DNA from 3 places in the Planococcus sp. VCh962 genome. Region 1 is predicted to be linked to each of the others. Evidence: a T-box and tRNA genes for the amino acid it is inferred to sense, from the RefSeq annotation. Region 1 holds a T-box; the other regions hold tRNA genes.
What was found. The T-box of region 1 lies ahead of leuS (leucine--tRNA ligase). A T-box ahead of a tRNA ligase gene usually reads a tRNA of that ligase, here a tRNA-Leu.
Positions count from the first base shown of each region.

Region 1 (10,079 bases):
AAATTTTCCTTGCCAGCTATTGCGTGCTTCCAATTCTGCGTCAATGCCATTCAGCACATCCCATTTATTGGCGCTCCACATCGGTCCAATCATCAAATCAATCGGTCCGTCTCCTGTAATGCGCTGGACGACCATTCTCGGCGGCAGGACTTCAAGTTGGTCGGCAACAAGCTGAATGTACTCTTGCTTGCCCAAAAATTCAACCATCCCTTTTTCGTATTGTTTCACCATCGGCGTCCCTTTCAGCAAGTGAAGCAAATGGATTTTGATTCCCTGGACATCCAATTTAGCGACTTCCCGGGCAGTTTCCATCATCATGCCGCGGTCTTCAAGCGGCAAGCCGTTGATGATATGTGTGCAGACACGGATTCCGTGCTTGCGGAGTTTGGTTACTCCTTCGACATACGTATCGAAATCATGTGCCCGGTTGACAAGCAATGTCGTCCGTTCATGGACGGTCTGCAAACCAAGTTCCACCCAAAGGTATGTGCGTTCATTCAGCTCCGCCAAATATTCAACGACATCATCGGGCAGGCAGTCGGGGCGAGTCGCAATACTAAGCCCGACAACATTTTCCTGTGCGAGCGCCGCTTCGAATTTTTCTTTTATGACCGAGAGCGGCGCATGGGTATTGGTATAGGCTTGAAAATACGCCATGTACTTGCCGTCTTTCCATTTGCGATGCATTTTTGTTTTAATCTTTTCAAACTGGACGGCAATCGAATCGACCCTGTCACCGGCAAAATCACCGGATCCGGCAACACTGCAGAACGTACAGCCGCCAAAAGCGACGGTGCCATCACGGTTCGGGCAGTCAAAGCCGGCATCGAGTGCAATCTTCATCACTTTCGAGCCGAAGTGGTCCCGCAAATGGCGGTTCCAGGTATAATAGCGTTTTCCATCTGATGCAAAAGGCAAGGTGATTTCCATTACAAACAACTCCTCTGAAAAGTATTGTATCATGCCCCGAAAAGAGGCGACAACGCCTGAAAAATCTGATTTTACGGGAGTCGAAATATTTTTCTTGTGGGAAGGAATTAAAAGGAATACAATATCTTTTGGAATTGGAAAAAAGGAGGGAGTGCGGTGCCAAAACGCGTCTGGCTATTAATCATCGGAATGCTCGTCAACGTAACGGGAAATTCGTTTTTATGGCCTTTAACTGCAATATATATATATGATCATTTAGGGAAATCTTTGTCGATCGCCGGACTCGTTTTAATGGCAAACGCAGGAGCTGCCGTAATCGGAAATTTGCTTGGCGGAGCAATTTTTGATAGATTTGGTGGCTATAAGTCCATCATCAGCGGAATTATTGTAACTATCCTGGCTTTGGCAGGGCTTACCATATGGCATGAATTTTTGCCGTTTGTCATCTTTTATACGATTATTGGTTTTAGTGGAGGAATTGTCTTTCCAAGCATGTATGCCATGGTCGGGACAGTTTGGCCGGAAGGCGGGAGAAAAGCTTTTAATGCCATTTACTTGGCCCAGAATGTGGGCGTGGCAATCGGACCGGCAATGGCCGGTTTTTTAGCTGCCTATAGCTTTGATTACATATTCGCCGCAAATTTGGCAATGTACGTCCTGTTTTTCTTTATCGCATTATTTGGATTTAAATCGATGTCGATTTCTCCTTCAGCACATACTTCTGTATTCAATGAAGGAAAGAAAATACGCAATCGCGCACCTTTTTATGCATTGTTGATTGTCTCCATCGGGTATTTTCTATGTTGGATCGGTTATGTGCAATGGCAGTCGACCATTTCCGCTTATACACAGGAAATTGGCATTACGCTAACGCAATATAGCTTTTTATGGTCATTGAACGGCTTCTTGATTGTGGCTGGCCAGCCGTTTATTCGGCCAATCATGAAAAAAATTGAAGATAATATCAAAAGCCAATTGGTGATCGGTATCCTGATCATGATGGTTTCGTATATCGTCGTGGCGTTCGCACAGGATTTTTCAATGTTTATTGCCGCAATGGTGATATTAACAATTGGAGAAATGTTTGTTTGGCCCGCAGTTCCGGCGCTGGCCGATCAGTTGGCGCCAAAAGGCCGTGAAGGCTTCTATCAAGGAATTGTCAATAGCGTTGCCACAGGAGGGCGTATGGTTGGACCTCTGATTGGCGGCGTGATGGTCGATTTATATGGCATGCCGGCATTATTTATACTGGTGACTTTATTGGTGGCGGTGGCCATCGTGACATCTTTGCTATACGACCGCCCATTAAAGCAAGCACAGGAACAGAGTCTGCAGGAAAACTTGAATTGAGTTATCCCGAGCCGAAAGATAGAGGGAACTCCGTCTTTCGGCTCTCTTCATATTGCGTTTTATGGGAGAGTTTGGTTAAATTATAAAGAAAGCGCTTTATTTAAATAATATTCTGCAAAATGGAATGGAGGCCACTTTAAATGAAACCGATTTATGGTTCTGCTCAAGAAGCAGTTGAACAAATACAGGACGGCGCCACGATTATGGTGGGCGGGTTCGGTTTGGTTGGAATTCCGGAACAATTGATCTTAGCGCTCGTGGACAAAGGAGTGACAGACCTTACCGTTATTTCGAATAACTGCGGCGTGGATGAATGGGGTCTGGGGCTGTTGCTTAAAAATAAACAGATCAAAAAGATGATCGGTTCTTATGTGGGTGAGAATAAAGAATTTGAACGCCAGGTGCTGTCCGGTGAAATTGAAGTGGAACTGACGCCTCAAGGGACGCTTGCAGAAAAAATGCGTGCGGGCGGAGCTGGCATTCCCGCATTCTTTACTCCGGCAGGGGTCGGGACGACCGTTGCAGAAGGCAAAGAAATCCGGGAATTCGACGGCAAAGAATACGTGCTGGAACATGCTTTGAAAGCTGATTTTGCATTGGTGCGTGCTGCCAAAGCCGACAAGATGGGCAATCTGGTTTATAACAAAACGGCTCAAAACTTTAATCCGCTGGCTGCTGCAGCAGGGAAAATCACCATTGCCGAAGTGGAAGAAATCGTGGAAATCGGTGAAATCGATCCGAACCATGTCCAAACGCCAAGTATCTATGTACAAGGCTTGCTGCAGGCAAAACAGGAAAAGCGAATTGAACGGTTAACGACTCGATCTGTATAAGAAAGGACGGGAACTCAGTGGATAAAAACTTAGTGAGAGAACGAATTGCAAGACGTGCCGAAAAAGAAATCAAAGACGGCGATTACGTCAATTTGGGCATCGGCATGCCAACACTGGTTGCGAATTTCATTTCAGATAATAAAAGCGTCGTGCTTCAATCTGAGAACGGATTGCTTGGCATCGGCCCTTATCCGACAGAAGATGAAGTCGATCCGGATCTAATCAACGCAGGCAAAGAAACAGTTACCACGATTCCGGGTTCTGCCTTTTTTACAAGCGCTGAATCGTTTGCGATGATCCGTGGCGGGCATATCGATGTTGCAATTCTCGGCGGCATGGAAGTGGCAGAAAATGGTGACTTGGCAAACTGGATGATTCCAGGAAAAATGATCAAAGGCATGGGCGGCGCAATGGATTTAGTTCATGGCGCTAAAAAAGTCATTGTCATCATGGATCATGTGTCAAAAGACGGATCGCCTAAAATCAAAAAGCAATGTGATTTGCCATTGACCGGAAAAGGCGTCGTCAATAAAATCATCACGGAACGAGCGGTAATTGAAGTGGCAGAAACGGGCTTGGTGCTGACAGAAGTGTTCGAAGGATTCTCCGTGCAGGACATCATCGATTCAACCGATGCGCCGTTAAATACGGAAAATGTGAAAGTTTCTTAATGTATTGCCAAAAAACGGTGGCTCCGCTAGAATGAATAGTAATAGTAAATGACAGTGAAGAGGATCAGTAAATTGTTTCTATTCCCAAGAGAGCCGGCGGTTGGTGCAAGCAGGCGATTAGAGCAATTGAACTCACCTTGGAGTCCGTGTATGTGAAATTGAGTAAGATACACCGTTTTCCGCGTTAAGGAGTCAAGTTGAGCGGACAGCCGCTAATTTGGGTGGTACCGCGGGAAACTCCCGTCCCTTATTTAAGAGGGACGGGAGTTTTTATTTTGAGGAGGAATAGAGATGACATTTAAGCACAAAATAGTTGAAAAGAAATGGCAAAAATATTGGGAACAAAATAAAACGTTTAAATTGGAGACGGATTTTTCAAAACCGAAGTTCTATGCTTTGGATATGTTCCCTTATCCATCAGGTGCCGGCCTTCATGTAGGGCATCCTGAAGGATACACAGCAACGGATATCTTGAGCCGCATGAAGCGCATGCAGGGCTATAACGTTCTTCATCCGATGGGATGGGACGCATTCGGCCTTCCTGCTGAGCAATATGCACTTGATACCGGAAATGATCCGGCTGAATTCACGGCAAAAAATATCGCGACATTCAAGCGCCAAATCCAGGAACTTGGATTTTCATATGACTGGGACCGTGAAGTGAATACAACGGATCCTTCATATTATAAATGGACTCAATGGATTTTTATCCAGCTTTACAACAAAGGATTGGCTTATGTCGATGAAGTGGCTGTAAACTGGTGTCCGGCACTTGGAACAGTCCTTGCCAATGAAGAAGTGGTCGACGGCGTTTCTGAACGCGGCGGCCATCCGGTAGAACGCCGTCCGATGCGCCAATGGGTGCTGCGCATCACAGAATATGCGGATCGTTTGCTGGAAGATTTGGACGAGCTTGACTGGCCTGAAAGTTTGAAAGACATGCAGCGCAACTGGATCGGAAAATCGGAAGGGGCGGAACTTGAATTCCAAGTAGATGGAAACGGCCATTCGTTCCGTGCCTTCACCACGCGCCCGGACACGATTTTCGGTGCAACATATGCAGTTTTGGCGCCAGAACATAAATTGGTTGCAGAAATTACAACTCCTGATCACAAAGAAGCGGTTGAAGCATATATTGATGAAGTTAAAACAAAGAGCGATTTGGAACGCACAGATTTGGCGAAATCCAAAAGTGGCGTATTCACTGGAGCTTACGCAATAAACCCGGTGAGCGGCGAAAAAATGCCAATCTGGATTGCGGATTATGTGCTTGCGACTTATGGAACTGGTGCCATCATGGCAGTTCCTGCGCATGACGAACGCGACTATGAATTCGCGAAGCAATTCGATTTGCCGATTGTTGAAGTGGTTTCAGGAGGGGATATTTCGACAGAAGCCTATGCAGGCGATGGCGAATTGATCAACTCTGGCTTCTTGAACGGCTTGAACAAAAAAGAAGCGATCGAAAAAGCGATTGCTTGGCTGGAAGAGCATGGCGTCGGCGAGAAGAAAATAACGTATCGCCTTCGCGACTGGCTGTTCAGCCGCCAGCGTTATTGGGGCGAACCGATTCCGATCATCCATTGGGAAGACGGCACAATGACACCGGTCGAAGAAAAAGACTTGCCATTGATGCTTCCAGTGACCACTGACATCAAACCAAGCGGCACAGGCGAATCCCCGCTTGCCAATATCGAGGAATGGGTCAATGTGGTTCATCCCGAAACAGGCATGAAAGGGAGACGCGAAACCAATACCATGCCGCAATGGGCAGGCAGCTGCTGGTATTATTTGCGCTATATCGATCCGACAAATGATGAAGTATTGGCCGACCCGGAACTATTGAAACACTGGCTTCCGGTTGATGTCTATATTGGCGGAGCGGAACATGCAGTTCTTCATTTATTGTATGCGCGCTTCTGGCATAAAGTGCTTTACGATATCGGTGTAGTTTCCACAAAAGAGCCGTTCCAGAAATTGTTCAACCAAGGAATGATTTTGGGAGAAGGCAACGAAAAAATGTCGAAATCCAAAGGCAATGTGGTAAATCCCGACCAGATCATCGAAAGCCATGGAGCCGATACGCTTCGCCTTTATGAAATGTTCATGGGGCCGCTTGAGGCATCCATCGCCTGGTCCACAAACGGACTTGACGGCGCTCGCCGATTCCTTGACCGTGTATGGCGCCTATTGATTGAAGAAGAGCAATTGAGCGGCAAAGTGGTTGAAGCAAATGATGGCAAACTGGAAAAAGTTTATCACCAAACAGTTAAGAAAGTAACTGAGGATTTTGAAGGGCTTCGCTTCAATACGGCTATTTCTCAAATGATGGTCTTCATTAACGAAGGCTATAAAGCAGAGGCGCTACCGAAAGAATACGTAGAAGGTTTTGTCAAACTCTTGTCACCGATTGCTCCACACCTTGCTGAAGAGCTATGGGAAAAATTGGGCTACGCCGAATCGATCACTTATACAGCTTGGCCGGAATACGATGAGTCGAAAATGATTGATGACGAAATCGAAGTGGTTGTTCAAGTAAATGGCAAAGTCCGCACAAAACTTGTCATTGCTAAAGACTCAACGAAAGAACAATTGGAAGTAGCAGCGCTTGCGAATGAACAAATTGTGAAAGCGGCTGACGGAAAACAAATCCGTAAAGTTATTGCGATTCCAGGGAAATTAGTAAACGTTGTAATTGCGTAATAAAGAGAAATTTAAAAAGCCTGTCCGAACCAGCTGAATGCTAGTGGACAGGCTTTTTTGTTTATCAGCAAGTAAATTGGGGTGTATCGCAAGTAAACCTCGAAATACCGCAAGTAAACTTAGTGAAAGCGCAAGTGACTTCTATTTTTCCGCAAGTAAAGTCAAATTTTCCGCAAGTAACCGGACATATTGAATCCGAATATATGCGCCGAACTGAAATGAATTATCGAGAGTGAAGAAAAATTATTTGGAACGACGATAAAAAATTTTAAGCGCAGATAAATAAAATCTTAAAGTATAAGCTTTCAAAAACAGCATCTTTTTCCCATCATTTCAGTCCTAATAGAAAGCCGCCCACATAATCAAGGGCGGCAAATAAAACATTATCATGATATATGGGCAAATGCAGCAGCACTTCTGCCGGCAACATTTCCAGTGACCAATGCGGAAGTGATATTATAGCCACCGGTGTAGCCATGGATATCCAAGATCTCCCCACAGAAGTACAAGCCGGGCTTTTTGCGTGAAGCCATAGTTTTCGGTTCGATTTCTTTAATCGACACCCCGCCGCCAGTGACAAATGCTTTTTCAATTGGCTGAGTGCCTGTGACGAACATCGAGAAAGCCGTCAATTGCTGGGCAAATGCACGAACTTTATCGCTTGCAAGCTCTGCGCCGACCACTTGTGGATCGATTCCAGCACGTTCCATCAAAAACAGCAGCCAGCGTTCTTGTGTGATGCTTTTCCAAACATTTTTCACCGCTTTTTTCGGCTCGTCTTTCATCATTTTATGAAGCAATTGAAATGCAGATTCGGCATTTTCTTCCGGCAGCGTATTGATGCGCATTTCCACAGGCTGCCCGCCGTTTTTCTTCATTTCCTTGACAACATACTGGCTGCAGCGGAGCACCGCTGGGCCGCTCAAGCCGAAGTGGGTGAACAGCATGTCCATTTGATGCGTAACGAGTGTTTTGCCTTTTTTATTCAGCACGGATACCGCTGCATCACGGAGGGCGAGGCCTTGCAGTTCACGGCTGACGATAAATGGCTCTTTCGACAATAACGGAACTTCAGTCGGATACAGGTCGGTAACCGTATGTCCCGCTTTTTCCGCCCAAGGGTACCCGTCTCCCGTTGAACCGGTTTGAGGCACCGCTTTTCCACCGACTGCAACGACAACGGCTTTCGCCGTAAATTCTTCTCCGGAATGGAGGCGTACGCCTGTCACTTTTTCATCAGTCATCAATAGTTTTTTTACAGGAGAATCCAGCAGCACTTTGACATTCAGCCGGTCCATTTCCCGGAACATGGCATCTGCCACATCTTGGGCACGATTCGAAACCGGGAACATGCGGCCATGGTCTTCTTCTTTCAATGAAACGCCCAGGCCTTCAAAAAATGCGATGATGTCTTCATTATTAAATACAGCAAATGGACTGTACAAAAATCGCCCATTGCCCGGAATGTTTTTCACAATTTCTTCAAGAGGCAAGCGATTGGTCACATTGCAGCGTCCACCGCCTGAAATGACCAATTTTTTGCCTAACTTTTTACCTTTTTCAATCAATAAAACCTTTTGGCCTTCGGAAGCCGCAGCAATGGAAGCCATCAATCCTGAGGGACCCCCGCCGATAATTATAACGTCATACATAAAATAAGAACTCGCTTTCGTTTTTATTACAGTATACACCATGGGAGAAAACTCGTTGAGTAATTTCTTTTATAGGTGTACACTATCGTGTAGATTGTTTTTTTATCCCGCTATAACAATCAGGATGGCTGAAGAGAATTTCCATGCTGATGCAAGTTTTTCTTTATATTGAACATGTCAGGAAGTGTAAAATGTCAACGCTAATAAAAGGAACTGCTATATTAACCATGGGTTTGTTTTTATCAAAAATCCTTGGAGTCATCTATGTCATCCCGTTTTACGATATGGTAGGGGAAGAAAATATCGGCCTTTACCAATATGCTTACATACCGTATAACTTAATGCTGTCACTGGCAATTTCGGGAGCGCCGATCGCTTTTTCGAAATTCGTCGCAAAATATAATTCGCTTGGAGATTATGAAACCGGCAGAAGATTATTGAAATCCGGACTGACGACCATGATGATTACAGGATTTGCATCGTTTTTGATTCTTTATTTCTTTGCAGGTCCGCTTGCTGAAATTACAATCAATGAAAATGAAAAAGTCCATACCGTCCAAGACGTCAAAGAAGTGATTCAATGGGTAAGTTTCGCTTTGATTGTCGTTCCGTTCATGAGTTTGTTCCGCGGATTTTTCCAAGGCTACAATTTTATGATGCCAACAGCTGTGTCCCAGCTGATTGAACAAATCATCCGTATTGTGTTTCTGCTTGGAGGAGCCTACCTGGTTCTGAATGTCTTTGGCGGTACTCCGAAAACCGCTGTGCAGATTGCAGTGCTGTCCGCATTTGTCGGGGCGCTTGGGGGCGTTCTCGTCCTGTTTTATTATTGGAGAAAGAAAAAGCCGGAGTACAACGAACTTCGCGCTAAATCGGTTGAATCCTACGATGTACGGCTGCGGGATATGTACAAAGAAATTGCAATCTATGCCGTTCCGGTTGTTTTTTTAGGAATTGCCAATCCGTTGTTCCAGTTTGTCGATATGCTGACGTTCAACAATGCGATGAGCACAACAGATAATGCAGCCAACTCGAGTGTTTACTTAGGTATGCTGAACTTAACAACGCATAAACTGGTGATGATTCCAGTGATGCTTGCTACCGGATTCTCGATGGCGCTGATTCCGTTGATCACTAAATACTTCACGAATAAAGAATACAAGTCTGTTAACCGGACTTTGGATCAAACGTTCCAGATTCTCTTGTTCTTGACACTGCCGGCAGTTGTCGGAATGACGATGTTGTCTGACGAACTATACCATGTATTCTATGAAATCAGTGCGCCTGGATCAGAAATTCTTTCTCATTATTTGCCGGTGGCGATTCTGTTTGCTATGTTCCCGGTGACAGCGTCAATTCTGCAAGGGATCAATCAGCAAAAGTGGATCATTCTAAATTTATTGGTTGGTTTATTATTAAAATTGGCATTGAATACCCCGTTAATTGAACGCTTTGAAACAGATGGGGCAATTGCAGCCACCATCATAGGTTATCTTGTAGCAATCGGCATGAATTTAGCAGTCATCAAAAAAACAATGAATTACCGTTCAAATATGGTTGTACGGCGCTTATTCCTCATCGTTTTATTGAACCTGGTGATGGCCGGAATTGTGTTCCTTGTTATGACTGGAATCGATCAGTTTATCAGCATGGACACGAAACTCCATTCGATTGTCCGCATTTTAATCGTTGGTGGTATCGGCGGAGCTGTTTATGGCTTTATCAGCTTGAAAACGGGCATTGCCCAAAAGCTGCTGGGAGAGCGTTTGACCAAATATACACGGAAATTCGGTTTCTAGGAGGACATTATGCGTATAGATAAATTCTTATCGAATATGGGCTACGGTTCCCGAAAAGAAGTGAAAGTCTTGCTGAAGTCAAAAGCTGTGGAAGTGAATGGCGAAGTGGTGCGTGACCCGAAAGTCCACGTTAATGAAACA
Region 1 is NZ_JBYLHS010000001.1:1,440,663-1,450,741, reverse strand. It holds gene mnmL (tRNA modification radical SAM protein MnmL/YtqA) at 1-930, opposite strand, end outside; gene AC3AQ9_RS07310 (MDR family MFS transporter) at 1,087-2,280, shown strand; gene AC3AQ9_RS07305 (CoA transferase subunit A) at 2,421-3,113, shown strand; gene AC3AQ9_RS07300 (3-oxoacid CoA-transferase subunit B) at 3,131-3,784, shown strand; T-box leader at 3,830-4,035, shown strand; gene leuS (leucine--tRNA ligase) at 4,076-6,487, shown strand; gene AC3AQ9_RS07290 (BaiN/RdsA family NAD(P)/FAD-dependent oxidoreductase) at 6,874-8,139, opposite strand; gene AC3AQ9_RS07285 (putative polysaccharide biosynthesis protein) at 8,331-9,938, shown strand; gene AC3AQ9_RS07280 (pseudouridine synthase) at 9,948-10,079, shown strand, end outside.

Region 2 (10,079 bases), on a different contig from region 1:
ATCTCGGGCGTTTCACTTTCCACTGTTTTCTTCGGTTTTCAAGCGTAATCGAATCTTTCAAAAGCTGCCCTTGCATCCAGCCAAAATCATAATGCGTCCCTCTAAATTGCAGGATGTCGCTATGTATTTGTTTCATATGTGCCCTCCTCAGTCCATTTCACTGTAATCACTTTATGATATTCAGTTATTATAACAAGTAAGGAGAGTGTTCTAACAGAAATACGGTTTGAGAGGAGTGAGAACATGCCCCACTTTAAAATGCTGATTGGCCTTCCAGGCAGCGGGAAATCAACTTATGCAAGAAGAATGGTAGAAATCGAATCAGGCTGGGTCCATCTGTCGTCAGATCGCATCGCCCAAAGCAAATTTGAAATCGGGCAACCCGTCAATCATCGCGAAGTGTTTGAAGAAATGTACCAACAGACCGTTTCTTCTCTTGGGGCCGGCCACCACGTCATTTACGATGCCACCAACTTGGCTTCTTCAAAAAGGAAAAGCTTCCTGAATCGGATCCAAAAATTTGAAGCCGAAACAGAGGCAGTTGTATTCTTTACTCCTTATGAAATGCTGAAACAACGAAATCGGAAGAGAAATGAACGAGAACATGTGCCGGAAGCAATTCTCGAACGCTATATCCGGTCTTTCCATTTCCCAAGAAAAGATGAGAAGTTTAATAAAGTCAGCATCATATCCGATTTCCAGCCTTCTTTGGCGCCCATCGATATCCAAACAATCCGGCAGCTTATCCAAAAAGAAACCGTGTCTTTTCAAGAAATTTTGACATTATATGCATCATTTGAAGAAACCAAAGCGCTCATCAACCAGGAAGAAATGAACGAAATCGTTGATCGCATGTATAAATTGTTCAAACAAGTCCAGCTCGAAATCCAAGACCCCCAAGAACGGGAAATTTTGTCTTGGGTTGCACTGCTTCATGATATCGGTAAGCCTTATGTCCGAAAACGATTGCCAATTGAAAAGGATAATTTTTACGGCCACGGCCATGTCTCGATGTACCTGTCCTATCCCATTCTTTCTTCCCTCCAATACGCAGAACCGTTCATTTTTGATGTACTTCTGCTAATTGATGAACATAGAGAAGCATCAGCGATGAAGCGCGGGAAAATAAAGCGCAGAATCGGGAAAGAAAATTTCGGACGGCTCCAGTTTCTACTGGAAAAGATGAAAGATCCAGTAGAATAAAACCGCAATACAGGATAATAGTATACATTCTATTGGCTTAACTTCTTTGCTTGCAGGTGTATTGAATGCATTTCTAAAATACGGCTGATGAAAAAGGATCAATTCCTGGGTGGTTTATTAATTGAAAATCTTTTAATAGCGAAAGGGCTAATATCGAGTGTAGATTGACGTTTTTCTGTTGCCAACTCACTTAGAATTTCCCCAACGGCACTGCTGAATTTAAATCCATGGCCCGAAAATCCACAGGCAAGAACGATATGTTCATAATCAGGATGTTGATCAATAATGAAATCCTGATCTGGAGTGTTTGTATAAGTACACGGCTTACCGGAATGATGTTGGCCAACCTTAGGCATATACCGCTTTGCAAAACGGCTGACATCCTCTTTGTCTTGTTTATAAGTTCCAAATGCTTCCGGAGGTTTGCGCATATCTCGTGGACGTCCACCATCATGCCTGCCGATTTTAACACCTGTTCTGTTAATGCTTGGAAAACCGTAATACATCTCTGAAGGCAGTTCAACAGTAAAAGCAGGAAAACGATTGGCAGGATAAATGTTTTCATCTGTTTCAAACCAGGAAAAAGTAGTTCTTAGCTCTTGCAAAGGCAATTCTAAACCAATCAATGAAAGCAGCTTTCTGGCTGCAGCACCTGGTGTGACAATTAGTGAATCTGCTGTAAAACTTTCATCTGCTGCTGCCACCTGGACATGGTCATCAAAAATGGAAATGGAAGTGACAGGGGTATTAACTTTTAGGACAGCACCGTGTTTTAATGCCCCTGTTTTAAATGCTCTAATGCAGTTTTCACTCATCAATACACCTGAATCCAATTCATGGCAGCCTATATAGCCTTCAGGTATTTGGAAGCCTTCCCACTTTTGGTTGATTTCCTCTGCTGTTAATTGCTCAACATTCAATGAATATCTTTCTGCACTCTTGAGAACGTTTTGAATAAAAATGGAATTTGGTTGTGCAATATTAATGACTCCCGTTTTTATAAATAGTTCTTCATCTGACAGTTCTTGAAGCTCATTCCACAAGGTCTGTGCCCGCAGAGCCATCTCCACATAGCTTTCTCCTTCCCCATAAGCATGTCGAATGATACGAGTGCTTCCATGATGAGAGCCTTCTGTATGTGGCGGATCATACGAATCGAGCAATAATACCCACTTTCCCTTTTTTGCTAAATAATAGCCCGCTGCCATGCCCATTGAGCCAGCGCCTACAATAATTACGTCATAATTCATACAATGACCTCCTGCAATTAATTTCTTCTATAATATAAGACATACGAATAAAGAGATATCCTTTCAAAATGAATCCCAGTGAATACTTAATTATAATTAGAAATTTCGATAAGATTTCCGTCAGGATCTCTAAGGTAGACGGATGAAATCGAAGCCGTTGCTCCCGTCCTTTTAACTGGGCCTTCTTCGATTTTGACGTGGCAATCTTTTAAATGCTGAATAACTTTGGGGAGAGGAATATCCGTTATAAAACAAAGATCGGCACTTCCAGGCAAAGGAGTCTTAGCTTTCGGCTCAAATTCATTTCCAGCTTCATGCAAATTGATTTTCTGATTTCCAAACTTCAATGCCTTTCTATTATCCCCGAATGCATTGATTTCCATTCCCAAAACCCGATGGTAAAACTTACATGTATCTTCAATGCTCGTTACAGTTAAGACCAAATGATCGAGCCGGTTGATTTTCATGTCCCGTATCCCCTTTCGCTTGTTCTTCACCAGTTATTATTACTTTAATTTACGTCGTTCAGATACTTCAGTTCTTATGATGATGCCGTAAAAAATTTGCGGACTACCCATTTTTCCAGTTCTACAATAACAAACACACTACTACCAATAATCAGAGGCCATGTCCAATGTTCTACTGTAAGTGTTGCGGTTCCCAATAAAACATTCATAAAAGGAACGTAAGTGACTGCTAACTGCACAGCGATTAAAATGCCGGATACCAAAAAAGCGGCTTTATTCGAAAAGAAATCCCGGTTTAATGCAAACCCTTTTTCGTTTCTACAATTAAATAAATACAGCAACTGAGAAATCACCAATGCTTGCAGCGCCATTGTATGCAGGATGGCTGTATCATAGTTCTCATCCCTTACTTCCGCCAGCATAAATAATATCCCTCCGCAGATCACGACAGAAACAAAGGCGATACGAAAAAGGTAATAACGGCTCAATAGCTTCGTGTCCGGCTTTCGGGGCGGCCTTTTCATAGCACCGGGCTCCAGTTTTTCAAAAGCGAGCGCCATGGAAATCGTGACAGCTGAAATCATATTGACCCATAAGATCTGCACGGGAGTCAATGGCATCACTGTTCCGAACAAGATACTGACAAAAATTAAAAAGCCTTCCGCCATATTGGTCGGCAAGATAAACAAAATCGTCTTTTTCAAGTTATCGTAAACACGCCTGCCTTCTTTGACCGCTTTGACAATCGTATTAAAATTATCATCCACCAGAACCATCTCTGCTGCCTCTTTTGATACTTCCGTCCCTTTGATGCCCATCGCCACACCAATATCGGCCCTTTTTAAAGCCGGTGCATCGTTTACTCCATCTCCAGTCATCGCACAAATACGCCCAGCAGCTTGAAGGGCTCGAACCAATTGAAATTTGTTGTCCGGGCTGGTCCGAGCAAAAATATCGTATTTCAATGCAGCCTCAGCCAATTCCTCTTCCCCCATCCGGTCCAAGTCTTTGCCTTCTAATGCAAGGCCATTTCCGCCGATGCCCATTTTAGCGCCTATTGCCATTGCTGTATCTTTATGGTCGCCCGTAATCATTTTGACCCGGATCCCCGCTTTTTTACATTGCTGGATAGAGTCGATGACTTCTTCGCGCGGCGGATCAATAATTCCTGCCAGGCCGATTATTTCAAATCCGGTATCCATGTCGGCGTGGCTAATGCTCTTGACAGAAAAATCAACCGGTTTTACAGCAGCTGCTATTAACCGTTCTCCTTTTTTCGCATGTTCCTGTATTTTCTTTTGCCAGCTCATCCATCGTTCAGTTCCTGCTTCTAATTCTGCCATGTTAAAGATTTGTTCAGGAGCTCCTTTCGCAAAAATGATTTTCCCCCCATTCACCTCTACGAGTGAAGCCATGTACTTATACGACGAATCAAATGGAACTTTAGATAAACTTTTCAGTTTATCGACCCTTTCATCCGCTTTTTCTGCCAAAGTGATGAGACAACCTTCCGTAGCATCCCCACTGATAACCCAGTGGCCTTGCTCATTGCATGTTAAATCTGCTTCATTGACTGTTTTAACGCAAGCTAAGAACTGCTTTAATGCTGGAAACTCTGCAAGACGAGCTTCTTGATGATTCATTAAAATGGTGCCTTCCGGAGAATAACCTGTGCCCGTCACTACAAATTCTTCGTCCTCCAGTAAAATCGATGTGACGGTCATTTCATTTTTAGTCAGCGTGCCGGTTTTATCAGAACAAATAACCGAGACGGCACCTAAGGTTTCGACGGAAGGCAAACTGCGGACTATCGCATTCTCTCCCGCCATCCTTTGTACACCAATTGCCAGTATGATCGACAGGACTGCTGGCAGCCCTTCGGGAATCGCTGCCACTGTTAAACCGATAATTGACAGCAGCAATTCTGCTGTTCCATAATTATGAAAAATATAACCGATAAAGAACATCACAACTGCACTTATCAAGATAATAGCGGAAATAACTTTACCAAATTCAGAAATCTGTCTAAGTAATGGTGTTTGCAACTGATCCACATCGGAAATAGAGGCATTGATTTTCCCCAATTCCGTGTTATTGCCAATTTCAACTACCATTCCAAGACCTGAACCTGAAGAAATGGAAGTGCCAGCATATATCATGTTTCGCCGGTCAGCCAGAACTGTCTCTTTTGGCAAAGCTTTGCTAATTTTTTCTATCGATTCTGATTCTCCTGTTAAAGACGATTCTTCTACATTCAAGTTGACTGCTTCGAAAATACGAATATCTGCAGGGATTTTATCTCCTGCACTTAAAACAACGATATCCCCTGATACAAGATCAGCAGAACGAATGACCACTCTTGTACCGTTCCGCACCACTGTTGCTTTTAAGGACAGCATTTCCCGTATGCCTTCCAATGCCTTTTCCGCTTTTCTTTCTTGGATAAACCCGATGGTTGCATTGATTACAATGACCAGCAAAATGACTAATGTATCAAGATAATGCCCCAGTAGAATGGTGATAATCGCCGCGCCCATTAAAACGTAAATCAATACATCTTTAAAATGTTTGATAAAGCGCAAAATAGCTGGTTCTTTTTTCGGTTCCGGAAGCACATTCAATCCTGATTCCCTGCTCCTCATTGCAGCTTCTTCTTCTGTCAAACCTTTGTTTTCATCTGTCTGCAACGTTTCGATAACTTCATTCAACGTAAGTTGATGCCAGTTTATTGTTGGCATGGAACCGCCCCTTTCAGCCTTTCCATTTTCTCTAAATGAATTAATTTCCAATCTCTCAAAATTCATCCTGGAACTTATTAAGGTATTCAATACTTTTTACCGCTAACACCTCAGTGATCCAATCAATTAATCTTCATTTTTCATCTCCCTACTGCCTTTTTTTCATCTCTTGATTATTACTTCAACTTCTGCTCATTGCATTCCTTTCAATCCTGTAGATATAACAAGACAATATTCTGTAATTCCTGTTTGCCTTCTTCGTCTTTTTCTTTTATCAGTTCCTTATTTTCGTTTTGACGAAAATAGCAGATCAATAAAAAACATTGCAAAAAGAATAGTCTAAAATATTCTGATTATTCGCAAAATTATATTGCATTTTTAGTTATCAGGTATATAATGAAGGTGAAAAAATAACATTAATTTATTGATACATATATCAAATATTTATCAAGGAGGAAGTACAATGAAAAGGCTTCTTGTCGCCCTCATGGTCGCTTTTCTCAGCCTGTCTGCCATGTCAACGGTCAGTGCACATCCACACCACCACGATGACGATGACGGCGATTACAAGTACAGCGTTCGGAAGGAGTTAGCCATCAGCAAGAGAGCACTTAAGAAGTATCGGGACATTGAAGTCGCACTCGATGAAGGTTTCACTGGATTAAAACCTGGGCACTGTGTACCTAATATGGGCATTCACTTGATGAAACCGAGCCGAGCAGATGATGCAAAACTTCATATCAGAAAACCTGAAATCTTGGTGTATGAACCATTGAAAGACGGAAGCTATAAGCTAGTCGCCGCTGAATGGTATGTACCGGCAGAAGAAACTGATGAAACACCAGTATTATTCAACCAGAAATTCCAAGGGCCAATGGATAACCATGATGGCTCTAAAGGCCAGCACTACGACTTACACGCATGGCTCTTCAAAGAGAATCCAGACGGAATGTTTAAACCGGAGAACAAACGCGTAAGCTGTAAATATGCTAAATAACAGGGTAAGATCCATCACGAAAAAAGCCAGTGCAGAAGTGTAATTTTTCTGCACCGGCTTTTCTGAATGAAGAACTAAAAAATAGTAAATACAGTTTCCATATATCGTCCTTCAGCTATACTTATTCCTATACCCAAAACCATTAAAAGAAGCTTCATTTAGAAACAACACAGGCATAAACAGCTAACTTCTTTTATAAACACAAAAAAGCCCCTGTTCTGAGTATTTCAGAACAGGGGCTTTCTAAAGTCCATCACTTGGCAATGCGATGGAATAGATACCGGCGGTCGGGGTCGAACCGACACTCCCGTGAAGGAACGGGATTTTGAGTCCCGCGCGTCTGCCAATTCCGCCACGCCGGCATGTCAAAAAGGACATTAATAAATATAACATACATGAGTTAAAACGCCAATAGTTTTTCACGATAATATTAATAAAAAGAACTTTGAAATTCAAAGTTCTTTTTATTGTCTTATAGGAAAGGATTAAGAAGGAAGTAAAAAGCAGCAGCCAACAATGCAGAAATCGGCATTGTGATAACCCATGTGATCAGCATCGTTTGTGCCGTTCCCCATTTAACACCTTTAAGCCGGTGGGCAGCTCCTACACCCATAATAGATGAAGAAATGACATGTGTAGTACTGACTGGCAAATGGATGAACGTCGCACCGAAGATAACCGCAGCACCGGTAATATCCGCTGCTACGCCATTAACCGGACGTATTTTCATAATCTTGCCGCCAACTGTTTTAATGATTCTCCAGCCGCCTACTGATGTCCCTAGAGCCATCGCAAGCGCACACACGAACTGTACCCAGAATTGAATGTCATCAGAAGACTGATAACCATTTACAATCAAAGCCATTGTTATGATCCCCATTGCTTTTTGGGCATCATTTGTACCGTGTGAAAAAGATTGCAAAGCCGCAGTCGCGATTTGGACAAAGCGGAAATTCCGATTAGTTCTGGTGAGATTGTGGTTTCTAAACACCACTTTAAAAATGCTGTAGACGATATAACCGGCAACAAACGCTAAAATTGGTGAAAAAATCAATGCTTGAAGAATTTTTAAGAACCCTGCATAATTCAGTGCTGTAAAGCCAGCTGCTGCAATGGCTGCTCCCGCAATAGAGCCAATTAATGCATGGGAAGAACTACTTGGTATGCCATAATACCAAGTAATCAGGTTCCAGACAATTGCAGCCAGCAAGGCTGCAAGAATAATGACTGTCCCGTTATTCAAAGTGAACGGATCCACAATGTCTTTCGTGATTGTTTTAGCAACGCCAGTAAATGCCATAGCTCCTACGAAGTTCATGATAGCAGCCAGTAAAATGGCATGGCGCGGTTTCAGTGCTTTTGTTGAAACCGAAGTAGCGATTGAATTGGCTGTATCATGAAATCCGTTAATGAAGTCAAAGACTACAGCAAAAACGACAATTAATACCGTTAAAAGCAGAACCATATCCATGAGTCATCTTGCTCCTTAAGCGTTTTTCATTATTATTGATTCGAATGTATTAGCTACCTTTTGGCAATGGTCTGCAATTTCTTCTAATTCTTCATATATTTCTTTGTATTGCATGATGCGAATCGGATCTTTTTCCGTTTGGAATAAATGCTTGATGGCGTGGCGTCTAGTGACATCACATTTCGATTCGTAGTCTTTAATTTTTATTGCATGCTCTCTCATTGCAGGCAATTTTTTAGAAGACATCAAATCTACTGCAGTTTCGATTTCGATTGTGCTTAAACGAATCGCTTCAACAAATTCCAGCATAAATTCATCGGCATTAACAATGGAATACATTTCAAACATGGAAGCTGTGTGATCCAAGCCGTCCAAAACATCATCCATATTCATTGCAAGCGACAAGATATCCTCCCGCTCAATCGGTGTAATGAAAGCTTGGTTCAAATCCTGGATAACTGTATGAACGTAATTGTCACCTTTGGTTTCATAATCCTTCATCGTGTTAGAGAAAATTTTCAAGTCGCTGATTTCTCTTAGCTTATAATCTGCAAAATAAGCAGCACTTTCTTTTAAATTCAATGCGATTTCACTTAACAAAACTGCAAACTTATCTTTCTTTTTGAAAGCCATCTTCTTACCTCCGCTATATTCATAAATTAAATTCTGAGCTTTTTTATAATATACTATTTTACATTAATTTCATACTATATTAATATAAATTTACATTGCTGTAACAATACGAAATTATTCGACAACTGAAAAGCTGCTCTGCGATTCCTTAAAAATTTGGCGAGTGAAATTTTTATGGATTTATGTCCTTTTCAATTACTCCATCTTTAATCACGACCACAATATTTTCTGTATTTTCGAGAGATCGAATATCCTCAAGGGGATTGGCTTTTGTAATGATTAAATCCGCTAACTTTCCTGCTTCGACTGTTCCAATTTGATCGTCCCATCCCAGGCATTCCGCTGCCACTTTAGTACTTGCAACAATGGCCTCTATCGGAGACATTCCAATATCACACATTAGGCCAAGCTCTCGCAAATTGGTTCCATGAGCCATTACCCCTGCATCAGTCCCCATTGCAATTTTCACTCCTGCTTTATAGGCTTTTGCTATACTTTCTTTATGGACCTCCACAATATCACGGGCTTTCTCCACCGCGTATTCCGGCATACTTTCATTTAATTTGCTAGCTTCGACAACTGATACTGGAGCCAGTAAAGTCGGCACTAAATATGTTCCTTTATCAAGCATTAGCTGTATTGCTTCATCGTCTAAAAAAATGCCATGTTCAATAGAATGGATGCCTGCACGTACAGCATTCTTTATGCCTTCAGCTCCTTGAGCATGTGCCATCACTTTTATGCCTCGCCGGAATGTCGCTTCTTCTACAATGACTGACAACTCTTCTTGGGAATACTGCGTGTATTCAGGATGATCTGTCGGACTCATCACTCCTCCTGTCGCATGGACTTTAATCACTTCAGCGCCAGCACGGAGCATTTCTCTGACTCTTTGTCTAACTTGTTCAGGACCATCGCAAATTCCATCTGGCATTCCTGGATAGCTTTTAGGGGTAATGTTCAACCCAGACCTCATCCATGAGTCTCCATGTCCTCCAGTAATCGTTAAAGGATTAATGCTTAGCTGCATCCGGGGACCGGCGACCAAACCTTTTTCTACTGCTTGCTTAATCCCGAAATCCGCAAACCCTGCATCACGCACTGTGGTCACACCGGCATTAAGAGTATTTTTCATATAGCCAATTGCCTCATAAAACTTTAAGGCAAACGGGGTATTTAACGTCTCACGTATATCTTTTATCTGCATGGCGATATGCACATGTGTATCAATTATTCCTGGAAGAATAAAACCGCCCCGGGCATCAATTTCCTCTACTGCCGCTTCAGGTACTTCCATTTCTGAAAGTTTCCCTACCGCTT
Region 2 is NZ_JBYLHS010000007.1:201,376-211,454, forward strand. It holds gene AC3AQ9_RS16945 (C45 family autoproteolytic acyltransferase/hydrolase) at 1-136, opposite strand, end outside; gene AC3AQ9_RS16950 (AAA family ATPase) at 244-1,203, shown strand; gene solA (N-methyl-L-tryptophan oxidase) at 1,302-2,453, opposite strand; gene AC3AQ9_RS16960 (VOC family protein) at 2,540-2,920, opposite strand; gene AC3AQ9_RS16965 (cation-transporting P-type ATPase) at 2,995-5,658, opposite strand; gene AC3AQ9_RS16970 (hypothetical protein) at 6,122-6,655, shown strand; tRNA gene AC3AQ9_RS16975 (tRNA-Leu) at 6,934-7,017, opposite strand; gene AC3AQ9_RS16980 (inorganic phosphate transporter) at 7,128-8,126, opposite strand; gene AC3AQ9_RS16985 (DUF47 domain-containing protein) at 8,142-8,759, opposite strand; gene AC3AQ9_RS16990 (metal-dependent hydrolase family protein) at 8,932-10,079, opposite strand, start outside.
Region 2: it has a tRNA-Leu gene. The T-box ahead of leuS (leucine--tRNA ligase) is inferred to sense a tRNA for this amino acid. The anticodon was not compared.

Region 3 (10,079 bases), on a different contig from region 1:
GGACCGTGCGCATCTTGAAGGCAAAGTATACGCAGAAGATGCAGTGCAGACCGTCGAAAAATTCCTGCCGAAGATGGAAAAAGACGGCGCTGACATCATTGTCGTCTTATCCCACTCCGGCATGGGCGACGCGACTCATGAAGTCGGCGAAGAAGACATCACCTACCAGCTTTCAGCATTAAAAGGCATCGATGCCATCATCACCGGGCATAACCATGCCCAATTCCCAGGTGCTTATAAAGACCTTCCAAATGTCAATCAAGAACAAGGTACCATCAACGGCACGCCGGTCGTCATGCCGGGCAAATTCGGCAGCCATTTAGGCGTCATTGATTTGCAGCTAGCGCCACATGGCCAGGACTGGAACGTCATCAAAGAAAAAGCGGCACTTCGCGCCATTGATACGAAAACAAACGAAATCTCTGAAGAAGTCGTGGCAGCGGTAAAAGAAGCGCACGAAGCGACAATCGAATACGTCCGCCAGCCAGTGGCTGAAACGACAGCTCCGATCAACTCTTATTTCTCACTCGTAAAAGATGATCCATCTGTCCAAATCGTCAACAACGCACAAACATGGTACGTGAAAAACAAAGTAGCGGGCACCGCAAACGCTGACTTGCCGATCCTGTCAGCGGCAGCACCGTTCAAAGCAGGAACACGCAGCGACAGCAACTACTACACCAATATCGATAAAGGTACGGTTGCCATCAAAAACGTAGCGGACTTGTATGTTTACGACAACACCGTCTTCGCGTTGAAGATGACAGGTGCTGACGTGAAAGAATGGCTTGAAATGTCCGCTGGGCAATTCAAACAAGTGAACCCTTCAGCAACAGGCGAGCAGCCATTGATCAACACCGATTACCGCACCTATAACTTCGACGTCATCGACGGAGTCGAGTACGAAATCGATGTCACTCAGCCAGCGAAATACGATGCCAACGGCAAACTCGTGAACGCAGCGGCCAACCGCATCAAAAACTTGAGCTTTAACGGCGCACCGATCGACCCGGCCCAGGAATTCCTGGTTGCAACGAATAACTATCGCGCAAGCGGTACATTCCCGGGCGTCGTCAATGCTACAGAGAAAATCGACTTTGCTTACGAAAATCGCCAAGCCATCATCGACTACATGGTGCAGGAAAAAACCATTAATCCATCGGCAGACGGCAACTGGGACTTTGCACCGGTAGCAGGCGATTTGAATGTCACATTCGAATCATCACCGGCAGCTCAAAATTTAATTCCGGCTGACAGCGGCATCACTTACATCGGTGCCGGCACAGACGGCTTCGCGAAATATGGCATCGACTTGAAATAAAACTCTACTCGAAAAGGCATTTGCTTATGAGCGAATGCCTTTTTCTTATGCAATGACCAGTTGAATGCTTTTCGCTGCGGCGAAAAGCGGATCAGGAAGCCATTCGCCTGCGAATGGCTTTTTCAAATTGATCTTTTTCAGGAGCGGGTTGTAACTCAGAGGTGGAAGGTTGTAACTCAGGGGCGATTGGTTGTAACTCATGCCCAATTCGTCGCAACTCAGCCCAAAAAGGTCGCAACTTATCAATCCAGCTTCTTTTTCAAAAACAAAAGCCTCAAATGGATGCTTTTCGCCGCGGCGAAAAGCGAAAAAGAAGGATATCCACTGTTAAAAGCTCTTCCACTCAAACTTTTCATTGCGGGGGTTGTAACTCAAATGGAATTGGTCGTAACTCGGCTTTAATTGGTCGTAACTCAGAACTGATTCGTCGCAACTCATCCCAAAAAGGTTGTAACCCACCAATCCATTCCCTTTTCAAAAAACGAAAGCCCCAAATGGATGCTTTTCGCCGCGGCGAAAAGCGAAAAAGAGGGGCATCTACTGCTAAAAACTTTTCTTCTCCACCTTCTCAGGGGCGAGGTTGTAACTCAGTGGGAAAAGGTTGTAACTCGCCCCCAATTGGTTGTAACTCACGCCTCATTCGTCGTAACTCAACCTGAAAAGGTCGTAACCCAGCCAAACCTCCCACATAATATAGAAGAAACCCATCCACCAAAACCACAAAAAGCCAGTCGCACCAACGACTGGCCCCTAACATAAACTTATCTCCCATAAACCCGCTGAACAGAATCTCCACTCGAAGTTAAACCCATCTTCCGCAGCAAATAACCGGCCGCATGCTTATCCTTCAAACCGAGAAACTCCCGGCACTGGGCATTCGTAATGACAGGCGACACAAATTCGAACCAGTCATCCAAGGCGCGGCAATAGCCATCCTGAATAACCAATTGGCATTTCACACAAACATGCACGCGCTCACTTTTTCGCACGCCAACGGCTCCGCAGCCACTGCATAGCACGCCTTTTTTCAAATCCTTCAATTGAAAACGGTAGACATCTTGATAGTTGATCTTGGGGGAAGGTGAATGGTGATCGATGAGAAGCTGGCCGACACGCTCCATTTCCAGAGGAGGCATCGGCGGTCCGGTACGGGGGAGGGTGGAGAGGAACCGGTTCAGCGAATATCCATAAATAACAGGCACTTCTTTCGGTATGCCTTCAATGAGTGTTGAAGAATATGGCAGCACAACAGCCGTATAGATCGGCAGATGAACACCGTACCGCTGAAATAACACCAGCAATTCCTCACGAGCATTCCAGGCTTGCGTCACAGGCGAGTTATAGCCGATCAGCTTGCCGTCGCGCGTTTCTTGTTTCATATGAAAACTTTCTTCATTAAACGATAGCGTCCCGGAATAATTCTTCACTTCCAGCACCAAAGCAAAATACGGCATCAATACAACCGTATCCATCTGGCAAAAACAATCAGCCAGCTGCAAATCAGCGACAACGACAAAGGACTCTGTCCAGCGCATCCGCTTCAATAATTCATCAACCCGCTGTTCGCCGCCAAATCCGGCTCTCACTTTGTAATGGTCGGCAGAAATATCTTCATGTGCCGCGTGTCCTGCTTTTAGCCGATGCATCAGCCGGGGCAGCGATTCCAGCAAAAGCGGCGCTTCCCGTTCATTCATAAACATCGCATCACTCCTTTTGCCACAGTATACCAATACTAGGAAAGACATAGTGCGACAAAATGAAATAAACCCATCCTCCTAACAAAAAAATCCGCCGAGCATCATTAAAAATATTGCTGGTCACAACAGACTATCTTTCTTTCGAAGGGGTATATAGACAGTAACTAATCGAGTAGGGGGAAGCCGCTATGTTTTGTTCGAAATGCGGATGCATGAACAATTTGACAGCGAAAAATTGCCTCAACTGCGGCCAGCCACTGGATCGCACCACCCGAATCAGAAAACAGAAAAGACGCCAGCGTTTGAATTTCTTCGTAGCTGCCATCCTGCTGCTCGGCACAGGATTCGGCTCAGCAAGAATATTCTACCCGCCTATTCCCGACCAACCTTCAGCAGCAGTCGAAAACGCAACCGCCACACAGCCTGAAACCAACCCGCCCATTAAAGAAGTGGTGACAGAAAGCACAGCTCCGCCGCAAAACACGCAAGAATCAGCTCCTGGAACGAAGGCCAAAAAAGACATCATCAAAGAAACCCAGCAAAAAGTCTTCACCATCAAGACCGGTTCTGGGTACGGTTCCGGCTTTCTATTTACCGATACCGGTACTGTCGTCACGAGCGCCCATTTGATCATCGGCTACAACGATGTCAAAGTTCGGACAGTTGAGGGTGTAGAAAAGCCAGGGAAAGTCATCGGCATCTCGGAAACCTATGACATCGCGCTGATCCAAGTCGATGCCTTTGCCGGCGTTACGCCGCTCCAAATCGAACAAAACCCGAGTGACGTCGGGACAGAAGTCATCGCGCTCGGCAGCCCGTCCGGCTTGGAAAATACCGCAGCAATCGGCTACTTAACCGGCACGGACCGGGATTTCGACCATGAATTCCTGTACAAAGACATGTACCAGATTGATGCCCAAATCGCACCGGGCTCCAGCGGCGGCCCGCTCATCGACGCTGTAACCGGCAAAGTCATCGGCATCAATGCATTGCTATTGAACGACGGCAACGCCATCGGCTTTTCGATTCCGATGTATTCGATGGATGAACTGTTAAGAGGCTGGGCTGCGGACCCCATGACCGAAAGGGAAGTGGATGAAGTCTATGACACTTATGACGGTTTCGGCTGATTCTTCTAAAACCTGAAAGCTGCTAATTAAAGCTAAGAAAACATCAGTTTAAAATATTGCTAGTCTTTATTTTCATGTAAAAACTTTATTTCAATGACAGAATGTTGAAATTGCAGTAAAAGAACCATTTGCGAAGCACCAGCTTAAATCCCCTAACCAAAAGGAAAGCCTTCTAAAATCGAAGGCTTTCCTTTTTCTGCTTTTACATATTCAAATGTTCTTTAAGCATTGTTTGAATTTCTTCCAGTTCAGCGTCGTCCATTATGTAATACCAAACGCCGTTTATCGTTTCACCATGCCCATCATCTACGATAAATTGGTCAACGGTACCGACTGCATCCCGGTAATTCTTCTGTACAGCGACCATTTCATCAAACGACATATTCGTTCGGATATTCTTGCCGAGAGCCGTGAAGATATCTTGATAATTGACCAGACTATTTACAGAAGCACCTTCATTCATGATGCCTTGCAGCACTTGCTTTTGGCGGTCTTGGCGGCCGAAATCACCGCGTGGATCCTGCTTTCTCATCCGGACATAAGATAAAGCATCGTCGCCATCCAAATGGATATTGCCGGCTTCGAAATTATCAAATGCCAATGCATTGTCAACGTTAACACCGCCAACTGCGTCGACTATATCTTTAAAGCCTTCCATATTTACCTGAACGACATAGTCAATCGGAACATCAAGCAAATTTTCGGTGGTCGCCAGGGACATTTCGATGCCGCCAAATGCATAAGCGTGGTTGATTTTGTCCATTGTGCCGCGCCCAACAATTTCTGTATACGTGTCCCGGGGAATGGATACCATTTTTGTGGACTTATCTTCAGGATTTACAGTCAGGACCACCATTGTATCGGAGCGGCCCCGGTCATCTTCGCGCTCATCGACTCCAAGCAGCAGCACAGAAAATGGGACTTGATCACTCAACGCTACTTCTTCATCCCGCAAATCTGATTTTTCCCGATCTAGGGGGCTATGAATTTTATCAAGCGCACTTGAAAAGCTGCTGTATATTGTGAAGATATAAATTCCGACTCCTATTAAAATTAGGGCTAAGATTCCAAAAATCCAAGTCCGTTTTTTCTTCTTAGCTTTTTGTTTTACTCTGCTCATTATTTTCCTCCGTCATCCGGCAATAAAATAGTTGATTAAAATTAGCCTGCATTGTATTTGAATTGCTTTCTTCTATTTAGCCAATGATCCATTCAGCGTCAGTCATCTTGGCTAGAAAGGCCAAAGATTAATATACGCAAAAACATACAGTAATGCAAATTCTTCCAAAGAAATTTCTGGTTTTGTGAAAAAATGCCGTTGTAAAGTAACGAAATACTTTATTCATAATTGAGAAGACTTCTTCATTTCGTGCCTGGCTACCTTCCGTTTACAAGAGGTTTATCCACCAGGAATTTTCTAAACATAATATACCATATAATTTCTTTTCTCTTATAATTTATTTAGATTAAGAAATATTAACAAATGAAAGATGCTATACTAAAATTAATTATTGTAAAATTTAAAAAACTATAAATTGACTTAAAGGTAAGAATAAGCAGGAGCGTTTCTAAATTAATGTTTCATTCCATATCAATTGCGGCATCCAAATATTTTATTGGCAAGGCATATGCAATTTTTATTCTTTGCTAGAAAAAATTAAACTATAGGATCTTCAGTATAAATGGTTCATTTTTTATTAAGCAAGAGGAGGTAGTCCAATGATTGATACGCATTCCCATATCCTGGCCGGATTGGATGACGGCGCAGAAACAATGGAAGATACAAAAAGGCTTCTGGAGAAAGCGGTACAAGAGCAGATCAGCGGCATTATCGCAACGCCGCATGCTTTTCATCCGAATTTTAAAACAGATGTAACGGCTTTGAAAAAACAGCTGGAAATGACGAGAGCGTATGCAGCAGAACAAAACTTGCCGATTAAAATATACAGCGGACAGGAATGCCGCCTGTCGGAGAAACTGATAGACCGTCTAGAAGCAGGTGAAGCGTTGACGCTTGCCGAATCTCAGTACGTCCTGCTGGAATTGCCATCTTCCGGGGTTCCGGCTTATACCGTGGCAATCATCCAGCAGATGATTGAAAAAGGCTATGTGCCCATAATTGCACATGCAGAACGCAACCAGGGAATCATCGAGAAACCCGAACGGCTTCAGAACCTAGTGCTTCACGGTGCTGTAGCCCAAGTGACGGCCGGATCGATAGCGGGAAGTTTTGGCAAAGCGATTCAACGGACAGCGATGACGTTGCTCGATGCCAACTTAATCCATGTTTACGGTTCAGATGTCCACAACTTGGAAACCAGAACTTTTCTATTTAATGAAGGGCTTAATTATTTAGCGAAGAAAAACCGGCATGAAGTGGTCGACTTCATGCTTGAAAATAACGAACGCATTTTAATAAACGAGAATTTAAATATATTGGAGCCGCAAGATATACCAAAAACTAATTGGTGGAAAATATTTAAGTGAAACCGGGGGATGTGAAAGGACACTCAATTTGGCATTTATGGATAAGCTGAATGGACTGAAAGACAAATCGATTGAAATGGGCAAAGCCCATTAGGAAGAAAATAAAGACGATTATAAAGAAAAAGCAATGAATTTAAAAATACCATCAAAGAAAAAGTTTCGAAATAAGAAGCGTTCCAGGGAGGCAAGCACTTTAAGCCGAGCTTTTTTATGTGTTCGATTTATTACAGCTTGATTTTTAAGGGACATCAAAGGCATAATAATGGCAAGAAAGTGATTAATAAGCTTACCATGCGGATGTGGCGGAATTGGCAGACGCGCTAGGTTCAGGGTCTAGTGGTGGAGACACCGTGAGGGTTCGACTCCCTTCGTCCGCATTCTTGAATCAAACCGTTGGAGTTGAATTGGCCAGAACCGCTTCAATAGCAAAAAGCCGTTTCAAGCAAGGGAAGTTTCCTTGTCTTGAAACGGTTTTTTCGTTGTTCCATCAGTTAATGGGATTTTGGAAAATGGCGCCTGCAGCGTTATTCGCTTAAATAGCGCTTCAGAAATCCGCCTACATTGAAAAAGACAAGGGCATAAATAGCGGATATAAGAAAGACCGTAAGCAAATCTGTGTGTATGCGCGCACTTACAAATTCATCAAGGTCATCAAAACTTGATGAATTCATGGAGAATTTCAAGCTGGTGAATAGTTTGACAACAACCATGAAAAATCCGTATAGTGCGCTAAATTTCAATGTCTCGACAAGCTTTGACTGGTGCGTATGATAAAGCATGTATCCCGCACCAATAAGCAATGCAGCCGGCAGCAGGAAACTTAAGTTTACCCATAATGGAAATGCTTCGCTGATGAAAAACAGGCCGACAATTTCACTTTGGTTATCCGATAACGATTCAAGCAGATGGAAGGTGTAAGATTCAGTTTCTCCGACTTCGCTCATGGTCAAATTAATCGGCAGCAGGTGGGCTAAATCCCAAATCCATATGCTGAATGATCCGAACAAAGCGATGCTGCTCAATTCAAAGGTTTCAAAGATTATATCAGCTGCAGGTGAAGTGCTGAGAGCTATAAATGTAATGACAGCCATGGTGAATAGGCCACCTAGAATGATCAGCAGACCAAAAGACAAGTATTGAACATAGGAGGCTTTTGTCTGCAAAAAGTGAATGGTCTGTTTGCCATATACGGCCATTAATGCGGCAGAACCCGAAATCGCAGCGGCCAATATTAAGCCGGAAAAGAAAGATTCGATAATCGGGAACTTCCCGGCAAAACTTAAGGAAATATTGGCATACGAACTGTTTATGCTGTTGGTGTAGCTGAAACTGGCGACAAAGGAAGAAACAGCAATGAAGATTCCATATAACAAGCTAAAACCCGCAATGGCTTGCCACATCTGAAGGCGATTTCTTTTTATCAAGTAGCCAAGAGCAATTCCGCTTAACGCCAGCAATACGAAAGTTATCATTAAAAGAGGAGCGGAAAAGTTTTGGGCATCCACTTCAACCCCGTATTGGAAAAAGTCACTATCGTCTTCTTGGACTTCCCCGGTCAATTCAAAATCTATTCCATGCATAAAAGAAATGTAAGTGAAAATATTGTAGATATTCGGCAACTCAAGGTTAATGTCATATTCACTTTCTAACTCATTGCTTAAATAATTTTCAATCGAATGAAGTTGGCCTCTAGTAAGTTCGCCATCCGCGCTTTCAATTAATGCCGTTTCTACTTCTGTTTTCAAAAGAAATGCAGCAACCATCATCAATACGATGGAAATGCCTAAAGCAACTAAAATGGAAGTGAAGGTTTTTGTAGAAAATGGTTCAATCATAAGCTTTGAAGGGCTGAGATTTTTCTTGGTTATCATGGATGGTTCCACTTTTTTTACAGTGCCGGTTTTTAACACATGGTGAGATTCACCGCACGATTGGCAGTATTGTGCTGAAGCAGATATGGAACTTCCACAGTCTCCACAGAACCCTGTGTTTTTGTGGCCGACAGCAAAAGGTAGAGAGGCCGTTAGTTCCTGCCCATCGTTGGGGCAATAGTTGATAAAGCTTGGGTGTTTGGTTCCACATTCTTTACAAAACATCAGAAGCCACCTTTTCGGCTACAGCTACGTGGCCGCAGCACGGGCAAAATGAAGCGGAGTTTGGAATGTCCTCTTCGCATTGCTTGCAAGTTTTCAAAGCTTCTTCAATGGTTTCCGGCAGGATGACGGGCGTTCCGCACGAGCCGCAGAACCTATCGGAAGGCATGACTTCAGAGTTGCAAGAAGTGCAAATATACATATTTTCGTTCGTCGCTTTCAAATCCGCAGCAGCCTTGGCTTGGTGGTATATCTTTTTGTCTAAGGCCTCGATATCAGCTGAAATTCCGGAAAACTCGCTGTCGGTCAATTCGTATAACCGTACTTTCTTATGAACTTTGTTCCCAAGTGAGACGATGAGTTCTTGGCGCCTTTGGCGCAAGCCGCTTAATGTTTGTTCAATTTGGCTGATTTCCTGGGCTGTTTGAAGTTTTTGTTTCCCTTGTTGCAAAGAACCTTGAATCATGTTCAAGCCTCCACCTACTTTGTTTTGAAATTCGCTCATTAAAATTCCTCCAGTAAAAAGATTGGTTATTAAGTAGTTAAATAATATCATTAAAACGATTTTAATAGAACTATTGAATTATTATAAATAATATTATAATGTTCTTAAATAACCATATTTATGTTATATTTAGTTAAAAAAGAGTGAGGGAACCAAATGAAAAATTGTTCAAAGTGCGGGGCGGAAAGAAAAGGAAATGAAAAATTTTGTGTAGGCTGCGGCCAACCGCTTATCTTGGAAAAAGAAGGGGAAAAACCTAACAGCGAAGAAGGCAAAAAGACGCAATCTGTAATTTCTTCTAGGCGAAAAAAAGGAAAAGTCGCGATGCTGATTTCAATTGCAGTCCTCTTGATTGGCCTGATCGGTACGCACCTATTTCTAAAATCTAAATATGACGTATCCAAAAAACTTGCAGAAATGAATCATTCCTATATTTCAGGAGAAGAATCGAAGTTCCTAAGCTATTTTGAAGTACCTGAAAAAACAACGGAAAATGCAGCTGGCTTTTATTCATTTATGGAAGAAGAAGGCTGGGAGGACATCCGGGACCAAATGAAATCAGAAGCAGCCCGTTTAAAGGAGGATGGACTGTCGAATATAATTTTAGACTCGGAAGGCAATAAATTGATCTCCATTACTAAGAAACCAGTAATTTTAGGACTGTATCAAGAAGTTAGCTTTTTGATTCAACCTACTGTAGTAGAGATGGAAATACCCTTTGACGGGATGACGGTTACATTAGCAGAAAAAACGGTAAAAGGGGATAAAGGAGAAGTCATCGAAGTCGGTAATTTCTTGCCAGGTGAATATCAATGGAGCGCGACAGTGGCTAGTGAGTATGGGGAT
Region 3 is NZ_JBYLHS010000002.1:131,065-141,143, reverse strand. It holds gene AC3AQ9_RS08175 (bifunctional 2',3'-cyclic-nucleotide 2'-phosphodiesterase/3'-nucleotidase) at 1-1,321, shown strand, start outside; gene AC3AQ9_RS08170 (nuclease-related domain-containing protein) at 2,083-3,021, opposite strand; gene AC3AQ9_RS08165 (S1C family serine protease) at 3,207-4,148, shown strand; gene AC3AQ9_RS08160 (LCP family glycopolymer transferase) at 4,351-5,268, opposite strand; gene AC3AQ9_RS08155 (tyrosine-protein phosphatase) at 5,868-6,635, shown strand; tRNA gene AC3AQ9_RS08150 (tRNA-Leu) at 6,929-7,012, shown strand; gene AC3AQ9_RS08145 (zinc ribbon domain-containing protein) at 7,160-8,731, opposite strand; gene AC3AQ9_RS08140 (zinc ribbon domain-containing protein) at 8,721-9,233, opposite strand; gene AC3AQ9_RS08135 (TcaA 3rd/4th domain-containing protein) at 9,390-10,079, shown strand, end outside.
Region 3: it has a tRNA-Leu gene. The T-box ahead of leuS (leucine--tRNA ligase) is inferred to sense a tRNA for this amino acid. The anticodon was not compared.